3 regions of the Paenibacillus glycanilyticus genome follow, and region 3 is predicted to be linked to each of the others. Evidence: riboswitches for the same ligand, from Rfam matches in the RefSeq annotation. Region 3 holds a riboswitch; each other region holds the start of a gene.
The links. A riboswitch is a leader RNA that binds a small molecule or an ion and turns the genes downstream of it on or off. The one in region 3 is predicted to bind cyclic di-AMP.
Positions count from the first base shown of each region.

Region 1 (7,532 bases), 3.3 Mb from region 3:
GACGGGCGCTACCCATAGCAGCGTATTCAGCGCATCTGTACCGCTCCAAATCGATATGGCAATGGAAACACCGATCAGGAGCAGCGTAATGCCCATAGACAGCGAACCTACCCGCCATTCTCTCATCGGTCTCCCTCCTCTTCTCTCATCATCTCCGCGGGATGAGGCGGAAGAGGAGCCGGTGCCGAGTAGGATTTTCTGCTGCCGCTGCCGAACACTAGCCGGAAACCGAGAGCAATCATCAGGAAAGCGACGATCGCGGTTGGCAGATTATATTTCAATTTTACATACTCCGCATAGATTCCCGGCCATGTCTGCGAGATATAGCCGCCCATTACCCGGTCACCCAAATAATAAATGCCGAGCAGCAAAAGGCCAATCCCGATCCACTTCTGATAAGGAGCAAGCTGAGCGACTACCGCTTCGTCATGAAGCTCGCCTCTTTCGTATCGCGACATCTGCTGCATGGAGTCGAAGAAGGCATAGAACCAGAGCAGCGGCATCAGGAACAAGAAAATCGACAGCCGCAGAGAATCCATCAAATAGATAGCGATAAGAAAACCGCCCATCAGCTGAAGGCCCCGCTTCTGCAAGCCCAAATACAGATGCCCCGCTCCCGGGAAAAGCGACAGGATTGCGGCAAGCACTTTATTTTTCCGGCCGGTTCCCATATGGTTCTCGATCTCCTCGAACAGCGGACGGTCGCTAAGCTCCTCTCCGCGCTGCTTCCTGTGAAGCTGCTGAATCGCATCAAAGATGCTGTAAATCCAGATCACCGGCAGCCCCAGCAGAAATACCAGAAAAGCGGCGGTATTCGTCACGACACCGATAAATACCACAACCGCGAACAGGCCAAGGAAAGCAACCAGGAATGTAATGCCGCGCTGCATGAGGCCAAGCGACATATGGCCAAGACCCGGTATAAGCGAGAGCATGACGGTGCTTGTCTTTTCCCGCTGCTGCTCGTATGCCATGTAACCCGGATCAAACGGGATATCTCCCCGCTCGCTGTAAGGCGCCGCAGGCGGCTTTGGAGACAGCAGCGTCACGACCATATCGATCATATTAATTAGCCAGCTGAGAGCGGCCGTGAATAAGAAGAAGAGGCCAATATCCCCTCCGTCCCCGGATTGCACAGCAATAAACAAAAGCATTAAGGAGCCAAAGAACCCTCCTCCATACAGCAGGCAGCGAAACGGGCGCCCCAGATAGGCATGCCCGACGCCCGGAATAAAGGACAGCAATAAAGCGACTATCGGATTTTTTGACATTTCGTCTTTCCTCTCCCCCATCATCATTCTTCCTTATTTAAAACGGTCATTCTCCAGCTTATCGAACCAGGAGGAGGTACGCGTGACCATCCGGTCGGACCACGTTGGACCTTGCGGCGGTTGTTCGGCGTCCTTCTCGATGGTTTGCTCTGTATTGGCGGAATGGGAGTCCATCTCCCCCAGCTTAGCCGAAAGCCCGCTAAACGTCCCTGTGCCAAGCAACAGCAGCGTAATGGCCGCTGCGGCGGTAAAGTGAACAACGGGACGCTGAAGGAAAGACTGGCGGCGGGCAGGCTCCGCCCGCATAACCGGATTCTTTCTTGCCGACTCGGCGAGCAGAATACCGACAACCCGCTTCCCCAGCTTTTTCATATCCGGAATGACGGCCCTTGCCTCCGCCGTTCCATCAGATGCCGGATCCGATTCCCGAGCCTCCGATGCCTCTATCGCATTCATAAAAAGCACCATACACGGCTCGCATGCCGCGATATGCAGCTCGATCTCCTCCCGCTTAGGTTCAGCGAGTTCATCATGGATATAAGCGGTCAGGTCTGCCGCCGTCACATGTTCCTTCCACTCCTGCTCATTCATTCGAAGTCCTCCTTCCGCCAATGCCGCTTGATCCAGTTACGTGCCCGGTAGAGCCTCGACTCAACGCTTTTTTTCTCAAGTCCGGTCTGAACCGCGATCTCCTCGTACGATTTGTTCTCCATATAATAAGCGGTCACGACTTCCCGATAATTGTCCGGCAGCTGCTCCACCTGCTCGCGCACCTGCCGCTGCTCTTCGCGGTCTATAACCGCCGTCTCAACGGCCAGCCCGCGTTCCGTAATCATCCCTTCCGCCTCAAGCCCCGTCAAGCTGCCCACCAGCTCCTCGGGCTTGCGCATCCGGCTTCTCTTCCAATCAATCGCCTTATTGACGGCTATGCGGGTAATCCACGTCTTGAAGCCGTCCATTCGGAACTCCGGGAGGGAGCGATAGATTTGCAGCAGCGCTTCCTGCGTCACGTCCTCCGCATCATGCGGCGAACGGATAACAGCAAACACGGTTCGATAGATATAAGGCCCATATTCGTCTACAAAAATCTGAAACGCCGCAGGACCGCCGTTCTTGATGGCCGTGATCCATTGTTCGTCTTGTATCTCGCTCTCCTCCCTTCCCGTTATAATAGACGACAGCTGCGCTCTCCATCCCTGCGCATGCTTCAAAAAAAGTTTTCAAGAAAAAAACCGGGGATCGCGCGGCCATCCGCCTTGCGATCCCCGGTTATTGAATTCATTGCTTACGCCAAAGCTTCCTTAAGCTCTTCCGGCGAATTATTCCACCATTCTTCATTATGTTCGGCCAGAAGCTTGCGGTAAGCCGCTTTCTCTTCCGCATCCAGCTCTTCAAGCTTGTACTTGCGTTTAATCGCGGCATCCAGCTTGTTCACGTGATCGGCGAGAATTTTCCAGCCGCGGCGCGCTTCGGTATCGATCCACATCTCGCAGGCCGTAGCCCCAGCATAATATGAACCTGTCTCGCCCCGCTCCACGGCAGTCCATACGATCCAGCATTTGCGGCCGTTCGGGCAGTCTTCTTTATTCGGACTGAACTTGATGCCCCGCTCCACCTTGCTCTTCGCATGCATCGCCCCGTCATCGATATAGGCTACGCCATTATCAATAATAACGCAGGATACTGCGCTTAAATCTATCGTTCCGGCTCCAAAGCCTTTATGTTGTTTGTTGCTGACTACGTTAAGAGAGAGGGACTTCTTCTCTTTTTTTTCCGGCTCTGCCGGCTGTCCTTGCTGTTCCGTCATCGCTCTTCCACCTTCCCCGTACAATAATTCCATTTTAGCTAATAATCCGCGAAAAGCAAACATATACATGCTGTAGATGCTTGTCACGGGAGGGAATTGTATCATGTCTCCACGCTACGTCAAACGATTGTTGCTGTTTACGCTTACCGCCGTCCTGCTCGGCCTCTCCATCCAGCAGGGCTTCGGCCGCGCTTGGCAATCCCAATATACCTATGCTCTCGCCCCTGCCGCCAAAGCAGCGACCGATTCTGCGCCAAAATCGGCCAAGCCGCCTGCCTCGTCCCAACCTGACAACGTGGCTCCGAAACCGCAGGCGCTTAGCAAGCGAATCACCGAGTACCATATCAACGTATCGCTTCGCGACGATATCCGGTATCTCGACGGCCAGCAGACCGTCACCTGGACGAACCCCGGCAAAAAGACGGTGTCCGAGCTGTATTTCCACCTCTATCCGAACGCCTTCATGTCGGACAAAACCACGTTTATGAAGGAATCCGGCGGAAAGCTGCGCTCGGATAAAGCAACCGAAGCAAGCCAGGGCTATATGAAGCTGCTTACGCTGGAAACGACGGAAGGGGAAAGCCTGCTTCCGCGGCTGCATTATGTTCAGCCCGATGACAACAATCCGAATGACTTTACGCTGGCCAAGCTTAAACTGCCCGAGCCGGTTGCCCCCGGCAAGTCGGTTACCCTCGAGATGGGCTTTGAGGTGAAGCTGCCCGAAGTATTCGCGCGCATGGGCTACTCCGGCAATTACGTGATGGCTGGCCAATGGTTTCCTAAGCTGGCCGTGTACGAGACAGCGGGGACAAGAGGCCGCACCACAGAAGGCTGGAACACGCATCAGTACCACGGCAACTCCGAGTTTTACAGCGACTTCGGCATTTATTCCGTCCGCATTCAGGTGCCGGAATCCTATACCGTTGCAGCAACGGGCTTTCAGACGAAGGCAGTAGAGAAAAAGGGCAACCGGGCGTTCTATCAGTTCTACGCCGATGACGTGCATGATTTCGCCTGGGCCGCCTCTCCCGACTTTATCTATTATGAAGACACGTTATCCGGCCCCGGCATTCCGGGTGTGCGCATTAAGCTGTATCTGGATCCCGCACATGAGGAATTGAAGGACCGGTATATGCATGCCGCCAAATCCGCGCTCTCCAAGTATGGGCAATGGTATGGCGAGTATCCGTACTCGACCTTATCGGTTGTAGTCCCTCCCAAAGGAGCTAATGGCTCCGGCGGAATGGAGTATCCGACACTCGTCACGGCTTTCGCCGCCGAGACGGACAATCCGGGCTACAGTCTCGAGAGGACCGTTGTGCATGAGGTCGGGCATCAATACTGGTACGGCATGGTAGCCTCTAATGAATTCGAAGAAGCCTGGCTCGACGAAGGCTTTACGAGCTATGCGGAAGACAAGGTTATGGCCAGCGAATACGGCATCGAAGCCAACCTGCCGCTGGAAGCGAGCTATATGACGGCCCCCGCTCCGCTCAAGCAGCCATCCTGGGCATATCCGAGCAATAACGTCTATGCCGAGAATGTGTACATGCGGGCAAAGCTTGTGCTGATTGGCATCGAGAAGCAGGTCGGCGAGAAAATGATGCAGAAGATTATGCGAACCTACTTCCAGAAATATAAGTTCAAGCATCCAACCACCACCGACTTCCAGCGAGTTGTCGAGCAGGTTACCAAACAAAAGTGGGCCAATTACTTCGACCAATATGTCTACGGCAATCAGATGGCGGACGTATCCGTAGAGTCCATTACTGTCCATCCGGTCGAGCAGGATGGAACGCGGATGTATGAATCGGTTGTCTCTCTTCAGCGCAACGGCGGCTATAACGGTACGGTTCCGATTGTCCTGAAGTTCAAGGACGGCACCATTGTTCCGAAGTCCTGGGATCCGACGGAGGCTCAAATTCAGTACAAAGTTGTCCATAGCTCCCCGCTCGAATGGGTGGCTGTCGATCCGCAGCATACAAACGTGCTCGACAATAAGCATATCAACGACTATATGAAGGCCGATTTATCCGAGGTCACGCGTACCCGTTGGAGTCTTGGGGCTTCCAACGTCATTCAAGGTCTGCTCGGATTACTGGGCTGGTGAGAAAACCTCTATCGAAGAATTCGAAGAAGAGCGACCGCGTCTAGAGGTAGGTTATGTGGTAGCTAAGAATTGCTTCGCAATTTTAGGAGGATTAGCCATGAAAAATCATATGAGGCAAGGCTGGCGGCTTACGATCAAGCACTTCTATATCGTTATTCTGCTATTCCTGTACCAGCTGCTGTGGGGATTCTTCCTATACCGGTTTATCGATTCGGTAGTTGCGCCGCTGCTGCGGCGGTTCCCGGATCACTCCCCGTCCAAAGCGGCCGTCCAGCTATTTTTGAGCGAAGCGCAGTTCCAGATTATGAAGACGGACCTGCTTACTCCGTACCTGTGGCTGCTTGGCGGCTTATTCGCCGCAAGAATGCTGCTCTCTCCGCTGTTTAACGCGGGGCTCCTCTACTCCCTGCAGCATGCGACCGATGCGGGAGGAACGCAGTTCCTGCAAGGTATCCGCCGGGCATGGAAGCCGGTTACCCTACTGTACTGGATCGAGACGATTCTTGCTCTTGCTCCCGCATGGTGGCTGGCGCCAAAGGGGCTTGAGGCTCTGCTTCACAGCCGCTCGATCGGAGCCTTGCTGCAGCAGACCCTTCCTGCCGTAGGTGGCTGGCTGTTATGGGGCATCCTGCTCCATCTGCTGTTCCTGGCCATGCAGCTCGGGGCAACGAGCGGCAAGACCGGCGGCATTTTCCAATCTCTTGGCACAGCAGTCAAGCATCTTCTGCCTTTTGCCGGATTATCGCTTCTCATGTGGGCGATCGGCTCGGGAATCGGATTGTTTGTCAGCGGCTTCTCCCTCGTATGGGCCGGCTTTATCGCCCTTCTTGTCCACCAAGGCTATCATCTTGTCCGTACCCTTATGAAAGTATGGACTCTAGCCTCCCAATACGACATTTTAAGATCAAAGGAAGTTTAAAATTTTCTCATAATTATAGAAGCAGCCCGCCCTGCGACCTAGTCGCAGCGCGGGCTTTTCGCGTTTTTTCGGGCTCGCTCGTCCGCCATTCTCCAAATAAATCAACATATCGGCTAGCAAAACCACATAGTAAAGAGTTAGTAAATCTTTATAGTGCTTCTCTGCTAGTCTGCGCGCCCTACATGAAGACTATTAACCGCAGGATACAAGCTTTTCCGCTTCCATTAGTCAAAAGGTTGCATGAGAATTATTAGAAATTGCCGTATAGAGGAGGAGATAAACGAAAATTACCGAATAGTTACCAAGTACATAAAACAAACTGCCTAATTCCTTGTACTGGAAACGGGGGAACCACCTCTGGGTGAATTGACTTCGACGTCCGAATGATTCTATCGGCGCCCGAGAAGTCATAGGGATCCTTCAACCGAACCCCACAGCTAACCTCGTCGGCATTGGAAGGAGCTTTACCGCTTTGAAAAAGGTTACAGCACTACTCCTTGGACTTGCGCTAATGCTGGCTTTTCAGGCTGGAAGCGTTTTCGCAGACTCCAAAATGGACGGCATTGTCAGCAACTTGATTGGCACGCCGTACGTTGCAGGTGGAACATCCACGAAAGGATTCGACTGCTCCGGATTTACTTCTTACGTTTTCGACAAAATGGGCATCGATCTTCCTCGTACATCCACTTCGCAATCTGAAACAGGTAAGAAGATCGCAAAAAGCGATCTAGTGGCCGGAGATCTCGTGTTCTTCAACACGAACGGTCGTGGTGTATCTCATGTCGGCATTTATGTAGGAGATGGCAAGTTTGCTCATGCATCGTCCAGCAAGGGCGTTACGATAAGCAACCTTAGTGACTCTTATTATGTCAACCGGTATGTGACTGCTCGACGTGTCATGGACCCTAGCACTTTTGATAAATATGCCGACGAACAATAGAATCAAGCAGCCGCTTCCATGGGGGCGGATTGGCAGGATTCCTACAATAAAGCCGCATGCAGCTTGTCCCACCGGACAAACCGCATGCGGCTTTATTGTTTCCCGCTACTCTATTCAGGCAGCTGCCGTCTGCTGCTTCCGGCCGAGCGCCAGCATCGCAAGCAATACGACAAACATCGCAATTAAGAAAGCTCCAAGAATCCAGACCGTGCGGTCCGCACCATAGTTGTCCATCATCCATCCCGTCAGCTTCGGGAAGATCGCCCCGCCTATGCCTCCGCAAGCGACAAGCAGACTGGTTGTCCGCTCGGTCATCCCCGGAATTAATCCGTTCGCGAATACGAGAGCAATCCCGAATACGCCGGAGAAGAACAATCCGCTTAGTCCCACAAGAACCATCATGCCGCTTAACTGCCCAACGGCCCCCATCGCAAGAATAACGACGCAGGCTCCGGCAATCGCAACAAACAGATAGCGGATGTATC
Region 1 is NZ_CP195155.1:124,332-131,863, reverse strand. It holds gene ACR9FF_RS00675 (hypothetical protein) at 1-126, opposite strand, end outside; gene ACR9FF_RS00670 (hypothetical protein) at 123-1,271, opposite strand; gene ACR9FF_RS00665 (zf-HC2 domain-containing protein) at 1,305-1,862, opposite strand; gene ACR9FF_RS00660 (RNA polymerase sigma factor) at 1,859-2,482, opposite strand; gene ACR9FF_RS00655 (YwhD family protein) at 2,557-3,078, opposite strand; gene ACR9FF_RS00650 (M1 family metallopeptidase) at 3,182-5,188, shown strand; gene ACR9FF_RS00645 (hypothetical protein) at 5,286-6,107, shown strand; cyclic di-AMP (ydaO/yuaA leader) riboswitch at 6,418-6,574, shown strand; gene ACR9FF_RS00640 (C40 family peptidase) at 6,580-7,047, shown strand; gene ACR9FF_RS00635 (MFS transporter) at 7,162-7,532, opposite strand, start outside.
Region 1: it holds a riboswitch for cyclic di-AMP, as region 3 does, so the genes downstream of both, ACR9FF_RS00640 (C40 family peptidase) here and ACR9FF_RS16280 (KamA family radical SAM protein) in region 3, are expected to answer to the same signal.

Region 2 (7,532 bases), 1.7 Mb from region 3:
GCGGAATCCCGGCCATAAGGGGCGTTTTTGCGAGCGCCACATCCCGTCACCGGCGACTAAGGCGAAGTAAACGGCGAGGCCAACCGGAATGAGCAGCACGACCGTAATCAAAACGGTAGCCTTCATCTCGGCATCCGACCGGCTCTGCTCGCCAAAGGTTGCCATGATGCCATCAAGAACGTTCAGATTGTTATAGATGTAGAATACGATAAACACCAAGCTGATAAATATCCCGCGTTTAAAGGTCGTGTGTCCCCTGTAAAGAATCGCGTAAATAAGCGATAAAACGAGGGAGATGAAGCACATGTACGCCAGGCTGACAACAGACAGCGCGCTGCCCGTCTTTTTCTGGCCTTCCACGTAAGAGACGTAATCCGCCGGTGCTTGGAAAGCTGGCTTGTACCTGGTGATCACTGCTTTATCATCAACAAGACCTACTCCGATAATCAGCTCAAGTGAAGCGTCACCAAGCGTATAACCGGTAGGGTGAAGCACGGCGTCTCCTTGGTCATCGATGTACAGGCTGTCCAATTCTTCCGGCCGGAACCCTTTCGTTTCGGCAAAAGCCTTCGCTGACGTTTGAACCGATTGAGCATTGCCGGAAGATTGACCGCCAAGCCAATGCCAGCCTGTAATACTGCCGTTAGTCATATGGACGTAGACATAAGCTTTTGTGCCGTCCTCCAGATCCAGATTGACCTGGAACGTATCGGTCGGGAACTTGGCGTCATATTTATCTTCGAACTTGCCCAGCAGCTCTTCCTTGGAGAAATAACCGTTTGCCAGACTGTCGGTCTGATAAATCGTATGGGCGGTTACGGCTGCTTTGCCGAACTGTTCCCGGACGAACTTTTTCGCGGTCGACTCGGCTTCGCTTTTTGCAATAACCTTAGGAGTTGAGCTTGAGAACAGTTGGTCCCCGGCTGCAGGGCCGAACTGGGTAAAGATGAAAATAATTGCGCCTGCGACAGCAGCCCACAGGAATCTTTTCCAATCATGAGGAGCGATGGAAGGGATCATACAAAACCTCCATTTCGAATTCAGACGATGCTTCGCTACAGTAACAATACCATTATTAACCTCATTTATCCAATGCGGGCGAAAGTAGAGGATGCAAACGGAAAGCGGTGAAATAAGGACTTGCAGCCAGCAAGCAGCCAATTGTTCTGTAGGATTGCCCGTTTTTGAACGAATTCCGCTTAATTATCGCTTAGGCTCATTTTGATCGTTTCCGCAGTTTGGGCGTATAATCGTTACGTCATATTAATCGAATCGTATCAGCCGAATTTCGTTTTTGAAAACGGGGGAACCAAACCGCTGTCCGGAGCAATCCGCCAGCATGGGGTGAATTTCGAGCATTCCGCTTGAATAGGGCTGCCTTTCCAGGCCCGAATCCGTCAGCTAACCTCGTAGGCTGCGTGGAACAGGACTCATTTGCATGGGAGTTCCCGTGCTTTTTTTTATGCCCAAATGTTGAAAGATCTATTAAAAGGAGAGAAGAATGGCCAAATATCTCAATATCCTGAAATGGTCGCCGCCAAGGATTCTGGTCTTTGGTTTTGCCATGATTATCGTGATTGGAGCCGTGCTGCTGTCAATGCCCTTCTCCTCAAGCGATGGCTCGCGCCTGCCCTTTATCGATGCGTTGTTCACGGCAACCTCGGCGACCTGCGTGACCGGACTTGTTGTCGTCGATACGGGTACATACTTCTCTACCTTTGGCAAAATCATCATCCTCTCTCTTATCCAACTTGGCGGATTAGGCTTTATGACCATGGCCACGCTGATTGCGCTGGTGCTGCGCAAGAGGATTTCGCTTAAGGAACGGCTCATTCTGCAGGAAGCGATGAACCAGACGAGTATGGAGGGTATCGTCAGACTAATCCGCAGAGTGATCTTCTACTCTTTAACGATAGAGCTGGTTGGCGCTGTTCTGTTTGCCGTCCGATTCGCCTTTGACATGCCGTTTGGGAGAGCGGTATGGTTTGGGCTCTTTCATTCGATATCCTTCTTCAACAACGCAGGCTTTGATATCTTCGGCCATTTCCGCAGCTTAACGATGTACGTAGGGGACCCGCTCGTTAATATCGTGTCGATGCTGCTCATTATTTTTGGCGGATTAGGTTTTGTGGTAATGGCGGATTTGCTGGAGTTCCGGAAAAACAAAAGACTGTCGCTGCACAGCAAGGTTGTTCTCTCGACAACCGGCATCCTGATTGCCGCTGGCGCTGTTGTTATTTTCGTTTTCGAGTTTTCGAACAGCAATACGCTTGGTTCCCTCAATTGGGGCGAAAAGATTCTGGCTTCCTTCTTCCAGTCCGTTACGCCTAGAACGGCGGGGGCCAACACGCTGGATTATACCCAGCTTCGGCAGGCGACCGTCTTTTTCACCGTTATTCTGATGTTTATCGGCGCTTCGCCGGGCTCTACAGGCGGGGGAATCAAGACGACAACCTTTACCACGATGGTCGGGGCGGTTATCGCGATGATCCGCGGGCGGGAAGATATCGTTCTTTTCCATTACCGGCTTGGGAAGGACCGGATCTTCAAGGCGCTGACGATTACGATGCTGTCGCTCACGCTGGTCCTATTGGTAACGATGCTGCTGTCCACGACGGAAGACCAGCAGTTCCTGAAAATTTTATTCGAAACAACGTCGGCGTTTGGCACCGTTGGCCTAACGACGGGCATTACGCCTGAGCTGACGTTCTTCGGCAAAATAGTCATTGCGGTAACGATGTTCGCCGGACGGCTTGGTCCGCTGACGCTTGCTTACGCGCTAGGGCCAAAAACAGAGAAAGAGCTGTACCGGTATCCGGAAGGCAAAATTACGATTGGATAGGGGAATAGAGAGCAAGAATGAAGAACAATCAATTCGTGATCGTAGGCTTGGGGAGGTTCGGCTCCAGTCTTGGAAGAGAGCTTATTAAGCTGGGCTATGAGGTGCTTGGAATCGACCGGGATGAGGAAGCCGTTCAGGAGATGAGCAATGTGCTGACCTATACGGTGTCGGCGGATTGCACGGACGAAGAGACGCTGCGATCACTAGGCGTTCGTAATTTTGACTGCGGAGTCGTGGCGATTGGCGATGACATTCAGGCCAGCATACTGACGACTATATTATTGAAGGATTTGGGCGTGAAGCGGGTAGTAGCTAAAGCGATGAGCGAGCTGCACGGACGCGTGCTGGAGAAAATTGGCGTTGACCGCGTTATTTATCCGGAGCGGGATATGGGCATCCGGGTTGCCCATCAGCTTGTCTCCCCGAATCTGCTTGATTATATCGAGCTGTCGAAGGAGTATACCATTGCCGAGCTTTCGGTGCCGAAATGCCTGAACGGCAAGTCGCTTCAAGACATGAATTTGCGCGCCCGGTTCGGATGCAGCATCGTAGCCATTAACAAGCCTTCCGGTATTATAATTGCTCCTACGGCGACGGATGTGGTGACGGAAAAGGACGTTATGGTCGTGATCGGAACAAACGACCAGATTGAACAGTTTGAAGAAACCATAATCAGGTGATGATAAGGACAGTGGGCGCCGTTAGCGTTCATTGTCCTTTTGTTTGCTCGCTGCTGAGGTGGGGAATGGATGGGGCGGGATGGCTCGGCGGGACGGGGTATCTCTTCCGGCCGCTGTTGTCATTCCTTTGCTCTGAACAGGTTTACATAGGGGTAGCAAAGGAAGTGACAAAGGCGAACGCTGCGCTCCTCCAGAGATACCCCTTTCCCGCCTCGCGCCGCACCCATCCATTCCCCCTGCGAGGGAATGAAAAAGGACAGTGAAGCGCTAAAAAGCGCTACCACTGTCCTCCCTTGCGGGAGCGAGAAGAGCGGAGAGCTCAAAGGCTAACAGCATAAAGGCGAAAAGCATAAGAGCGAAAGACACAAGAGCGAAAGACACAAGAGCGAAACCTACTGACCTAACTCCGAGATCCAACGCCGGACCGCCGGATGAAGATCGGAAGGGTCATTGTGGATGAGACAAGTCGTTCGCTTGGTCTCTTCCAGCTCGCGGATGGGGACAACGACAAGCTCGTTGTCGGCGAGTAACTGCTTGCGCATATAGGAATGCGGGAGCAGGGTTGCCGCTCGGCACGTATGAAGAAGACGGACGATAGCCTCGAAGGAGTCGATCTCCATCCGGACATCCGGCTGAAGATGGTATTTGGCGAATACTTCGTCGGTCAGCTTGCGGTACCATGTGCCTTTGGAGAACAAAATCATGGGCAGCCCGTTTAAATCTTCTATTGAAAGAGGCTCCTCATGCGTTACGGTTACGCTGGTCGGGATAACGAGCAGCAGATGATCGTCAAACAGCGGCACGCAGTGAAGCTGGGAATCTTCAATCATGGAAGCAACGATGGCGATATCCGCTTTGTTGTCGCGGACAAGCGTGACAATCTCGTGGGTTTTGCCGGTTACGGCCTTGATATCGAATTCCGGATGACTGGCGTTTAACGTCTTTATGAAATCGGGTAATGTGGTTTGAAGCGTCGTTAAGCTTGCCCCAATTGTGATGGAGGTTCGTCCCGCAGCGGTGTACTCGGCAACGGAATCCATGTAACGACGGTGCAGCTTGCGGAGGTTCACGGCATACTCGTAAGTCAATTGACCGACGCGGGTCAGCTCAAGCCGCTTGCCAACGCGTTCGAACAGCTTGGCGCCTATCTCTTCTTCAAGCTTTGCTATTTTGCGGGACAAGGCCGGCTGGGATAAATTAAGCAGGCTAGCCGCTTTATTCATGCTGGAATGTTCCACGATGGCAGCAAACATATGAAATTCTTCGATCATTTTGGTCTCCCCGATCGCTTATGTGAATTGGTTATAATAAATTATAATAAATATGCAATTCCATTATAAGCTCAAAAGGAGTAGGATTAAAAGGGTGGCATACACGGAACGTTCACAATTTGAATAACGCCCAAGAAGTGAAGGTAAGCTTCTAATTTTAATCCTGGTACTTTGCGGGGACCCCATTGCAATAAAAGTCGGGAAATGAAACTTTCGCAAATGGTGTCGACTTTTGTTGACGGACTTAAAAGCCGGGGGTACAATGTAGAATGGTTTGTCAACAGCAAAAAATGTCATGGAGCGACCACAGTCTGGAAAGGAGAAGTATTAATGAAAGGAAATTCGTACTACTGGCGCAAGCTGCACTCTCTGCTTGGGGTGATTCCGCTGGGTGGATTTATCATCGTGCATGCCCTGGCCAATTTTCAGGCGTATGAGCGTGGGCCGGAAGGCTTCACCAGAGCGGTTAATTTTATTAACGGCCTGCCTATCGTAACGCTGCTCGAAATCTTCGGTATCTATCTGCCGATTTTGTTCCACGGTGTTTACGGTTTGTATATGGCTTATCAATCGAACCTCAACTCGGGACGTTTCAAATATGAGCGTAACTGGGCATTTACGTTGCAGCGTATTACAGGGGTAATCACGTTTATCTTTATTATCTGGCACGTGTTCGAGACTCGCGTGCAGGTAGCGCTTGGCAATGTAACGCATGAAGAGCTTGGCTCGACTATGCATAATATTGCAACCAGCCCTGCTTTGTTCATTCTGTACCTCATCGGTATTCTCGCTGCCGTATTCCACTTCAGCAACGGCCTCTGGGCGTTCCTGATCAGCTGGGGTATTACGGTATCTCCGAAAGCTCAACGGGTTTCGGCGAATATCTGCATGGTAATCTTTGTGCTTGTAGCTGCGCTGTTCATCCTGTCCCTCGTAGCGTTTATGGGCGACGAGTTCAAGGAAACGGCAAGTGCCGCATTGGCATTGACCAATATCGGTTAGTAGTATTTAGACAAGGAGCGAAACGTTATGGCTAAAAATAAAATTATCGTCGTTGGCGGCGGTCTTGCGGGCCTTATGGCAACCGTTAAAGCGGCGGAAGCGGGCGTGCATGTGGATCTGTTCTCCCTCGTGCCGGTGAAACGTTCCCATTCCGTTTGCGCGCAAGGCGGCATTAACGGCGCTGTAAATACAAAAGGTGAAGGCGACTCCCCTTGGGAGCATTTTGACGATACCGTATATGGCGGCGACTTCCTCGCGAATCAGCCTCCGGTAAAAGCAATGTGCGAAGCCGCACCTGGCATTATCCACTTGATGGACCGCATGGGCGTTATGTTCTCCCGTACGCCAGAGGGTCTGCTTGACTTCCGTCGTTTCGGCGGCACGCAATATCACCGTACGGCATTCGCGGGCGCAACAACCGGCCAACAGCTGCTGTACGCATTGGATGAGCAAGTTCGCCGCTGGGAAGCAGCCGGTCTCGTAACGAAATACGAGCATTGGGAATTCCTTGGCGCCGTACTGGACGACGAAGGCATCTGCCGCGGTGTTTCGGCACAAAGCCTGCGTACGATGGAAGTACATACTTTCGTCGGCGACGCCGTTATTCTCGCATCCGGCGGTCCTGGTATCATTTTCGGTAAAACAACGAACTCCGTTATCAATACAGGTACTGCCGCATCTGCTGTATACCAGCAAGGCGTACATTACGCAAACGGCGAATTTATCCAAATCCATCCAACGGCTATTCCCGGCGACGACAAGCTGCGCCTGATGTCCGAATCGGCACGCGGCGAAGGCGGCCGGATCTGGACGTACAAAGACGGTAAGCCTTGGTACTTCCTTGAAGAGAAATATCCGGCGTACGGCAACCTTGTTCCGCGCGATATCGCAACACGCGAAATTTTCAGCGTCTGCGTTGACGAGAAGCTTGGCATCAACGGCGAGAACATGGTTTACCTTGACCTGTCGCATAAAGATCCGAAGGAGCTTGACGTTAAGCTTGGCGGCATCATCGAGATTTACGAGAAGTTCATGGGCGACGACCCGCGTAAAATCCCAATGAAAATCTTCCCTGCGGTTCACTATTCGATGGGCGGCATGTGGGTTGACTACAACCAAATGACGAACATCCCTGGTCTGTTCGCGGCAGGCGAATGCGAATACCAATACCACGGCGCGAACCGTCTCGGCGCAAACTCGCTCCTGTCCGCTATCTTCGGCGGTATGGTTGCCGGTCCTAAAGCCGTTGAATACATCAAAGGCCTTAAGAAATCGTCCGAAGACGTTTCCTCTTCGGTATTCGACCGCGAGAAGAAACGCCACGAAGACAAGTACAACAAGATCCTCGGCATGAACGGTACCGAGAATGCTTACGTTATCCACAAAGAGCTTGGCGAGTGGATGACCAACAACATGACGGTTGTACGCTTCAATGACAAGCTGCAGCAAACGATCGATAAGATCAAAGAGCTGAAGCAGCGTTACCAAAACATCAACATCAACGACTCGCTCAAATGGAATAACTCCAGCGTAGCGTTCACGCGCCAGCTGTGGAATATGCTTGAGCTGTCCGAAGCGATGACTCTGGGTGCTTTGCTCCGTGACGAAAGCCGCGGCGCGCATTACAAGCCGGACTTCCCGGACCGTAATGACGAGGACTTCCTCAAAACAACAAAAGCAACCTGGACGCCTGAGGGTCCGCAAATCTCGTATGAGGATGTTGATACTTCCCTCATC
Region 2 is NZ_CP195155.1:5,209,587-5,217,118, reverse strand. It holds gene ACR9FF_RS23470 (CPBP family intramembrane glutamic endopeptidase) at 1-1,020, opposite strand, end outside; cyclic di-AMP (ydaO/yuaA leader) riboswitch at 1,270-1,431, shown strand; gene ACR9FF_RS23465 (TrkH family potassium uptake protein) at 1,502-2,842, shown strand; gene ACR9FF_RS23460 (potassium channel family protein) at 2,860-3,522, shown strand; gene ACR9FF_RS23455 (LysR family transcriptional regulator) at 3,915-4,793, opposite strand; gene ACR9FF_RS23450 (succinate dehydrogenase cytochrome b558 subunit) at 5,124-5,795, shown strand; gene sdhA (succinate dehydrogenase flavoprotein subunit) at 5,823-7,532, shown strand, end outside.
Region 2: it holds a riboswitch for cyclic di-AMP, as region 3 does, so the genes downstream of both, ACR9FF_RS23465 (TrkH family potassium uptake protein) here and ACR9FF_RS16280 (KamA family radical SAM protein) in region 3, are expected to answer to the same signal.

Region 3 (7,532 bases):
TGGACATAACAACCCAAGGCTTCGGGCGAAGCTCGTCGAGTACCTAATGAAGGACGGAGTTACGCACAGCCTGGACATGGCAACGGAAGCGAAAGAGACGTTCCTGACCCGATTCCGCAGCCTTATTCTGGAACCGCGAGGTCTGGACTATAAAGTGATGTTTCCGGGTCCAACAGGGACAAATGCCGTGGAAAGCGCCCTGAAAATAGCCCGTAAAGTGACTGGTCGCACGAACGTGATCTGCTTCACAAATGCCTTCCACGGCATGTCGCTTGGTTCGCTTGCGGCGACGGGCAACTCGTTCAAGCGCAAGGGAGCGGGCGTACCGCTGAACGGTACTACATTCCTGCCGTACGACAACTACTTCGGCAGTCTTATTGATACGACAATCATGCTTCGCAAAATGCTGCAGGACCCGGGCAGCGGCATCGACCTGCCCGCGGCAATCATCCTAGAGACGTTACAGGGAGAGGGCGGTTTGAATGAGGCCAGCTCGAAATGGCTTCGCCAGGTGGAAACAATATGCCGCGAGCATGGCATTCTGCTTATTGTGGACGACGTGCAAATGGGCTGCGGCCGAACGGGATCGTTTTTCAGTTTCGAGGAGGCCGGCATTAAGCCGGACATCGTATGTCTCTCCAAGTCGATCGGAGGGTATGGGCTGCCAATGGCCTTGACTCTTATTAAGCCTGAGTACGATGTATGGAATCCTGGGGAGCATAACGGTACTTTCCGCGGCAACAATCTCGGCTTTGTCGCGGCAACCGAAGCACTGGAATATTGGAGGACCACCGAGTTCGCACGGGACATTTCCTCCAAATCCGAAGCCATAGCCAAGTTTCTGCACCGAATGGCAGCGGCTTATCCAAAAGCTATTGCCGAAGTTCGCGGAAAAGGCATGATTCAGGGGCTTGTCTTCGCCGAGCCATCGAAAGCCTCCGCGCTTAGCGCTGCAGCCTTTGAACGAGGAGTTATTCTGGAAACGTCAGGCCCAAAAGACGAGGTAGCAAAGCTGATGCCGCCGCTTACCATAGAGGCCGATGTGCTGGCGAAAGGACTGGATCAAATCGAAGCAGCAATAAAGAGTCTGCTTGGGGCTGAAGACAAGACGGTTCGTATGAAAGCAAGCGTATAACTTAAAATCTAAAACGAAGAGGTGGGCTATTGTGATCGTTAAGCATTTGAATGATGTCATCGACAGCAAGGACGATATCGATACAAAAACTTGGAACGCGCGCAGGCTGCTGCTGGAACGCGACGGTATGGGTTTTTCGCTGCACGACACCATCATTAAAGCAGGAACGGAAACCTTGATTTGGTACCGGCATCATGTGGAAGCGGTCTACTGCATTGAAGGAGAAGGTGAAATCGAAGTCATCGGAGGCCGGACCTATTCCATCCAGCCGGGAACGCTCTATGCGCTGGACGGACATGAGAAGCATTTGCTGCGAGCTGACAGCCAGCTGCGCATGGTGTGCGTATTCAACCCGCCTCTTACCGGGAGCGAAGTTCATGACGAGGAAGGCGTATATCCGCTTGTACAGCCATAATTAAACCGAAAAGGAGAGGATTTATCCATGCAAACAAAACCAGTAATGACGAGTAAAACGGCTGATCGTTATCCATCCAGGGTGAAACAGGAGGCAGCCTTGTTAAAACGTCTTGATCCTGTCGTGTACAGTGCTTGGGCCGCCGGCAGCCCGCTCACCAAGGAGCAATCAGATTCTTATGAACGGGATGGCTATTTGTTTCTGGAAAACTTCTTCTCTCCGGATGAAGTAAGGGATTGGAAGGCTGAACTGAAGAGGCTGCAGCAGCGTTACAGCGAGCAAGAGGCCGAGCATGTCATTCGTGAGCCGGGAGGCAAGGAGGTTCGTTCGATCTTCGCCGTGCACGACAACAATCCAGTGTTTCGGGAGTTGTCTCTACATCCCCGTCTGACAGCTATTATGGAATATTTGCTAGGCTCAAAAACTTACATTCACCAATCCCGGATTAATTTCAAGCCGGGCTTTACCGGCAAGGAATTTTACTGGCATTCGGATTTTGAAACCTGGCACGTGGAAGACGGCATGCCGTCCATGCGCGCGCTTAGTTGCTCCATCGCGCTGGAGGATAATACGCCTCATAACGGGCCGCTTATGGTTATGCCGGGTTCTCATCGGAAATTCGTATCCTGCGTTGGCCAAACGCCGGAGAATCATTTCAAGGATTCGCTTCGGAAGCAGGAATACGGCGTTCCCGATCAAGACAGCTTGACCTTCCTAGCGCAAGAAGGAGGAATCGTAATGCCGGTTGGCAAGGCAGGCTCGGTTCTCTTATTCGACTGTAATGTAATGCACGGCTCGTCGAGTAATATTTCGCCGTATCCAAGAAGCAATGTCTTTATGGTTTACAACAGCGTAGATAACCGGCTTGTCCAGCCCTATTCGGGGCAGAAGCCCCGTCCTGCCTACATCGCTTCCCGTTCAGAGCAATGAGTCTTGTTCTAATCACTCTTTCGATTTTGGGCATTAATATTGCCTATGTATCTATCTTTACGCTGCGCCTTATTCTTGTGCTGAAAGGCAAGAGAGGCGCAGCCTCTCTATTCGCGATGGTAGAGGTGTTCATTTATCTGGCGGGATTAAACCTTGTCCTAAACAATCTATCGAGTCCGATTCATATGGCGGCCTATTGCATGGGCTTTGGCATTGGCGTCTATCTGGGTAGCCGAATCGAAGAACAGCTCGCTCTTGGCTATTCGGTCGTTCAGGTGATTTCGAATTCGGTGAACACAAGCCTGCCGGACAAGCTTCGTCAATACGGATACGGCGTCACGTCATGGACCGGGGAAGGGCGGGATGGTCAGCGGCTTGTCATGCAGGTGCTGGTGAAGCGCAGCAACGAGAAGCGGCTGCTTGAACGAATCGAAGCGGATGCTCCAAAGGCATTCGTCATCTCGCATGAGCCCCGTCATTTCCGCGGAGGCTTCTGGGCGAAGTTGCTAGAGAAATAATGATCCGGAACATGCAGAGCGGATATTTCTAAAACAATGGAGTCGCATAATGATGCGGCTTTTTTGTTTTTTAATTAGGAAAGTACGACACGGGATTTGCTTTACAACTGGGGGTAAAGTATGGTTTAAACAATGCATTTGATGGGAGGGAATTGTCATCGATTCGATAGCGGTGCTCGATTATTATAAAATAAACAGAGAAGTTTCGAATGGCACGCAGATAACCGTTAAAGAAGCTAGGAAGCTGTACCTTTATAAAGAAAAGATTATGACAAAGTACAGGGAATTCCGCTTGGAGGATGTTTCGGATATGTCTTATAAAGAACTGGGGGAAGAGGAGGGGTTTCTTTATTTGCATACGAATCAAGGAGTTTTTCCTTTTATGATTTCTGTAAACCCTCAATCCTTTATGGATTCGTATTTTCAGCTTGTTAAACCGACACTCTGAAAACTGTCGTGCCTGATTCGATCATTTTGACTTTAAATATCTAAACGCTTACAATAAGTTTACGCTTAGTTTTCAGCTTGCTTGGCTGAAAAGCGGGGGAACCAATCCATTGGGGCGAATCATTTCACAATCAGAAATGTAGGATACCATCTTATCCGAGCCCGCCAGCTAACCTCGTCAGCAGTAGATGGGTCCATTACCTTATGCTTAATTTGATAAGAGACCCTTCATTTGTGGGGCTCTTTTTTTGTGCCCAGCAAATCTAACAAAGGGGAGATGAAAATGAAACATGCAGATTATCGTTCCGAAACGCAGGATTCTGATTCAGAAAATCCTCCGTATTTCGGAACCAAGGAAGACCATTTTCGGATCCTTAAAGTCGTGACCAGAAAATATGAATTTTATAAAAAAGCCGAAGAACATTTTTCATTTGCTTTTCTTGCAATGATGGTCATTAGTGTTATCACAAGGTATAGTAAGATCGTAACACTGCCAAAGATGATTTTTATGTGGGCACTTGTAATCTTATCCCTATTAGGGTTATGGACGATTGTAAACAAACGAATTTGGAAACAGAGAAAAATTTCATTGGAGAAGTATACTTCATTAAAATAACCAGGCTAGGAATAAAGTCCTTTATCTATTGCAGGAAATGTTTGACTAATCAAACATTAATGATACAATAAGTCTACGCTTAGTTTTCAGCCTTGGCTGAAAAGCGGGGGAACCAGTCAATTGGGGCGAATCATTTCGATAAATCAGAAATGTAGGGTACCATCTTACCCGAGTCCGTCAGCTAACCTCGTCAGCAGTGGATGGGTCAATTCCGACGCATGAAATCAACTTGAGATTGTCCGAGACCCTTTATTTCATTTAAGGGTCTCTTTTTATTTTATGACCCAGCTGATGAAGTTCTCTTGGCATTTTGACAATTTGGCTCCCTTTAATCTCCCTGTAGCAGGGCATCAAAGGAGCAAGGTCTAATGCAAAAAGTGAAGTACATTACGGATATTGCCAAAGTAAGTGCGTTGCCGGAGCAGGAAAGACAAGTGTTAAAGCCCATTACGGATAAGTTTGTATTTCGTGTGAATGATTATTATTTAAGCCTTATTGATTGGGAAGATCCTGACGATCCGATTCGCAAACTTGTTATTCCAAATGAAGGCGAACTGCTGGAATATGGCCGGTGGGATGCATCAGACGAGGATACGAATTATGTCGTTCCCGGATGTCAGCACAAGTATGCGACGACAGCGCTGCTTATCGTATCGGAAGTGTGCGGTTCCTATTGCAGGTATTGTTTTCGCAAACGTTTGTTTCGAAATGATGTGAAAGAAGCGATGGCAGACGTATCGCCTGGTATTGCCTATATAGCCTCGCATCCGGAGATAAACAATGTTCTTCTTACCGGGGGAGACAGTCTAATTCTGGCTACTTCCAAGCTCCGCTTCATTATCGAGCAGCTGCGTCAAATCGATCACGTCAAAATTATCAGGCTTGGTTCTAAAATGCCAGTATTTAATCCGATGAGAATCTATGAAGATGAAGAGCTGCTCGCTCTAATTCGCGAATTTTCCACGGAAGAGAAACGGATTTATGTGATGGCACATATTAATCATCCCAGGGAAATTACCGCGGAGGCTAAGCGAGGCTTCAAGGCGCTCCATGAAGCTGGAGCAATTGTAGTGAACCAGACACCTGTGTTAAAAGGAATTAATGATCAGCCGGCTGTACTGTCTGAACTCCTTGACCGTCTGTCATGGGCTGGTGTAACGCCTTATTATTTCTTTGTTAATCGGCCGGTTGCTGGCAATCGTGAGTTTGTGCTTCCGCTAGCAAAGGTATATCAAATGGTGGAGGAAGCAAAGGCTCTTACTTCCGGGTTAGGAAAACGTGTACGTTTATCGATGAGTCATACTTCGGGCAAAATCGAGATACTGGCAATCGATAATGGCAAAGCCTATTTGAAATACCATCAGTCTCGTGATAACGAATACGGTAAATTTATGATGCTGGATTGTCCGGAAGATGCTACCTGGTTTGATGATTTGCCAGGAAGCGAGCTGTATTGGAATAAACCGGTCAAGAAAAATGAAGCCATTATTTCCACCAATGAGTTGTAGCAGCTCTTTACAAGCGACAGTTGTTCATGTTAGATTATGGATAAATAAAGGAACGTCCGGAGGAGCCTGCCAACAGCGGGCTCCTTTTGTCTATTTATCCTGCATAAAGAGGTGAATGACGAAAGAGTGCTTTAGGAACACTGAAATGGATGTTGTTGTTAGAAACGGAGGATATCCCAATGGAATTATTTAATGAAACCCTTATTCAGCTGCTCATTCTGCTTGCCGTATCCATGTTTGTTATAGCCATTGCGAAGAAAATAAACCAGCCGTATTCCATCGCGCTTGTTATCGTAGGGCTCATTCTTGGCGTAACTCATATTCCGGTATTGGAGGAAGCGGAGTCCTTTATTACGCAGTCGCATGTGTTTCAATCGGTTATTATTTCGCTCTTTTTACCCATTCTTCTTGGTGACGCAACGCTTAAACTACCGGTTGACCAGCTCAAGAAGCATAGTAAGCCAGTGCTGGCATTAGCTTTCGGAGGAACTTTACTTTCATTCCTACTCATTGCGGCCGGATCTTATTTTTGGCTTGGGCTGCCGGTTGTCGTGGCATTTACTTTCGCCTCTTTGATGAGCGCAACCGATCCGATCAGCGTGATTTCCATATTTAAATCGCTAGGCGTGCCGAAGTCGCTCGTTACGATTATCGAAGGCGAGTCATTATTTAATGACGGTATTGCAGTGGTTCTATTTCAGATTTCATCCATTTATCTTCTCTCTTACATCGATATGGGCTTTGCCGGGGTTGGAAGCGGAGTATGGCTGTTTCTGAAATTTGCGCTTGGCGGAATTGCAATAGGAGCGGTAATGGGCTGGATCTTTTCGCAGTTGATTCGCTTTTACGATGATTATCCGCTCGAAATCGGCTTTTCCATGCTCTTATTTTTTGGCAGCTTCTTTATCGCGGAGCATTTCCATGTTTCCGGCGTTATCGCAGTTGTCGTAAGCGGACTGATCTTTGGCAGCTACGGAGCACGGATTGGGATGTCCGCAACAACCAGAATGAATATCGATTCGTTCTGGGACGTGATTACGCTGGTAGCGAACTCGCTGATTTTCCTTATGATCGGTCTTGAGATCAAGAACGTCGACTTCTCGGATAAATGGTTAATCATTGCAGGAGCCATCTTGATTGTGCTGGCCGGAAGAACCATTGCTCTTTATGCGAGTGTTGCGATGCTTCGGGAGTTTCCAAGAGCTTGGAAGTCCATTCTGAATTGGGGTGGGTTGAAAGGGAGCTTGTCGATTGCGTTGGCGTTAAGCTTACCTGACTCCTTCTCAGGGAAGGATGATGTGCTTGTGCTAGCATTCAGTGTGGTACTGTTCTCGTTGCTTGTTCAAGGCTTGACCATTAAACCGCTTGTATTAAAGCTGGGAATTGGAGAAACAAAAAAGCCAACGGCAGGAAATTAACTTGGTGAAAAATGCTTTACAAGTATAACATTCATTAGGTAAACTTGATTAATAATGAATTTAATAAGTAATTCCCGGTGGAGCCTGTCAATTGTGGGCTCCTTTTGTCTTTTTTTGGAGATACTTATTTAATAGCACATACGGGAGGGCAACATGGAACAACAAGCTATTTGGGCTATTGTCATTTTTTCGGTGGCATACGCACTCATTATTACGGAGAAAATCCATCGGACGATCATCGCCATGCTAGGGGGACTAGTGATCGTGGCGGCAGGTATTGTCAATCAAGAAACAGTGCTGCATCATATCGATTTCAATACGCTGGGCCTGCTTATCGGTATGATGATTATCGTATCGATTACGGCAGATACGGGGCTATTTAAGTACATTGCCATCTGGGCTTCAAAAATGGCGAAAGGTAAGCCCGTTCGGATCATGATCGTATTGTCGCTCATCACAGCCGTGGGCTCTGCATTCCTGGATAATGTTACGACCATTCTTTTGATGGTTCCGGTAACCTTCAGTATAACAAGACAGTTGAGAGT
Region 3 is NZ_CP195155.1:3,529,445-3,536,976, forward strand. It holds gene ectB (diaminobutyrate--2-oxoglutarate transaminase) at 1-1,135, shown strand, start outside; gene ACR9FF_RS16260 (ectoine synthase) at 1,167-1,550, shown strand; gene thpD (ectoine hydroxylase) at 1,578-2,480, shown strand; gene ACR9FF_RS16270 (DUF2179 domain-containing protein) at 2,477-2,998, shown strand; cyclic di-AMP (ydaO/yuaA leader) riboswitch at 3,499-3,645, shown strand; gene ACR9FF_RS16275 (hypothetical protein) at 3,729-4,061, shown strand; cyclic di-AMP (ydaO/yuaA leader) riboswitch at 4,128-4,272, shown strand; gene ACR9FF_RS16280 (KamA family radical SAM protein) at 4,430-5,569, shown strand; gene ACR9FF_RS16285 (cation:proton antiporter) at 5,749-6,987, shown strand; gene ACR9FF_RS16290 (ArsB/NhaD family transporter) at 7,141-7,532, shown strand, end outside.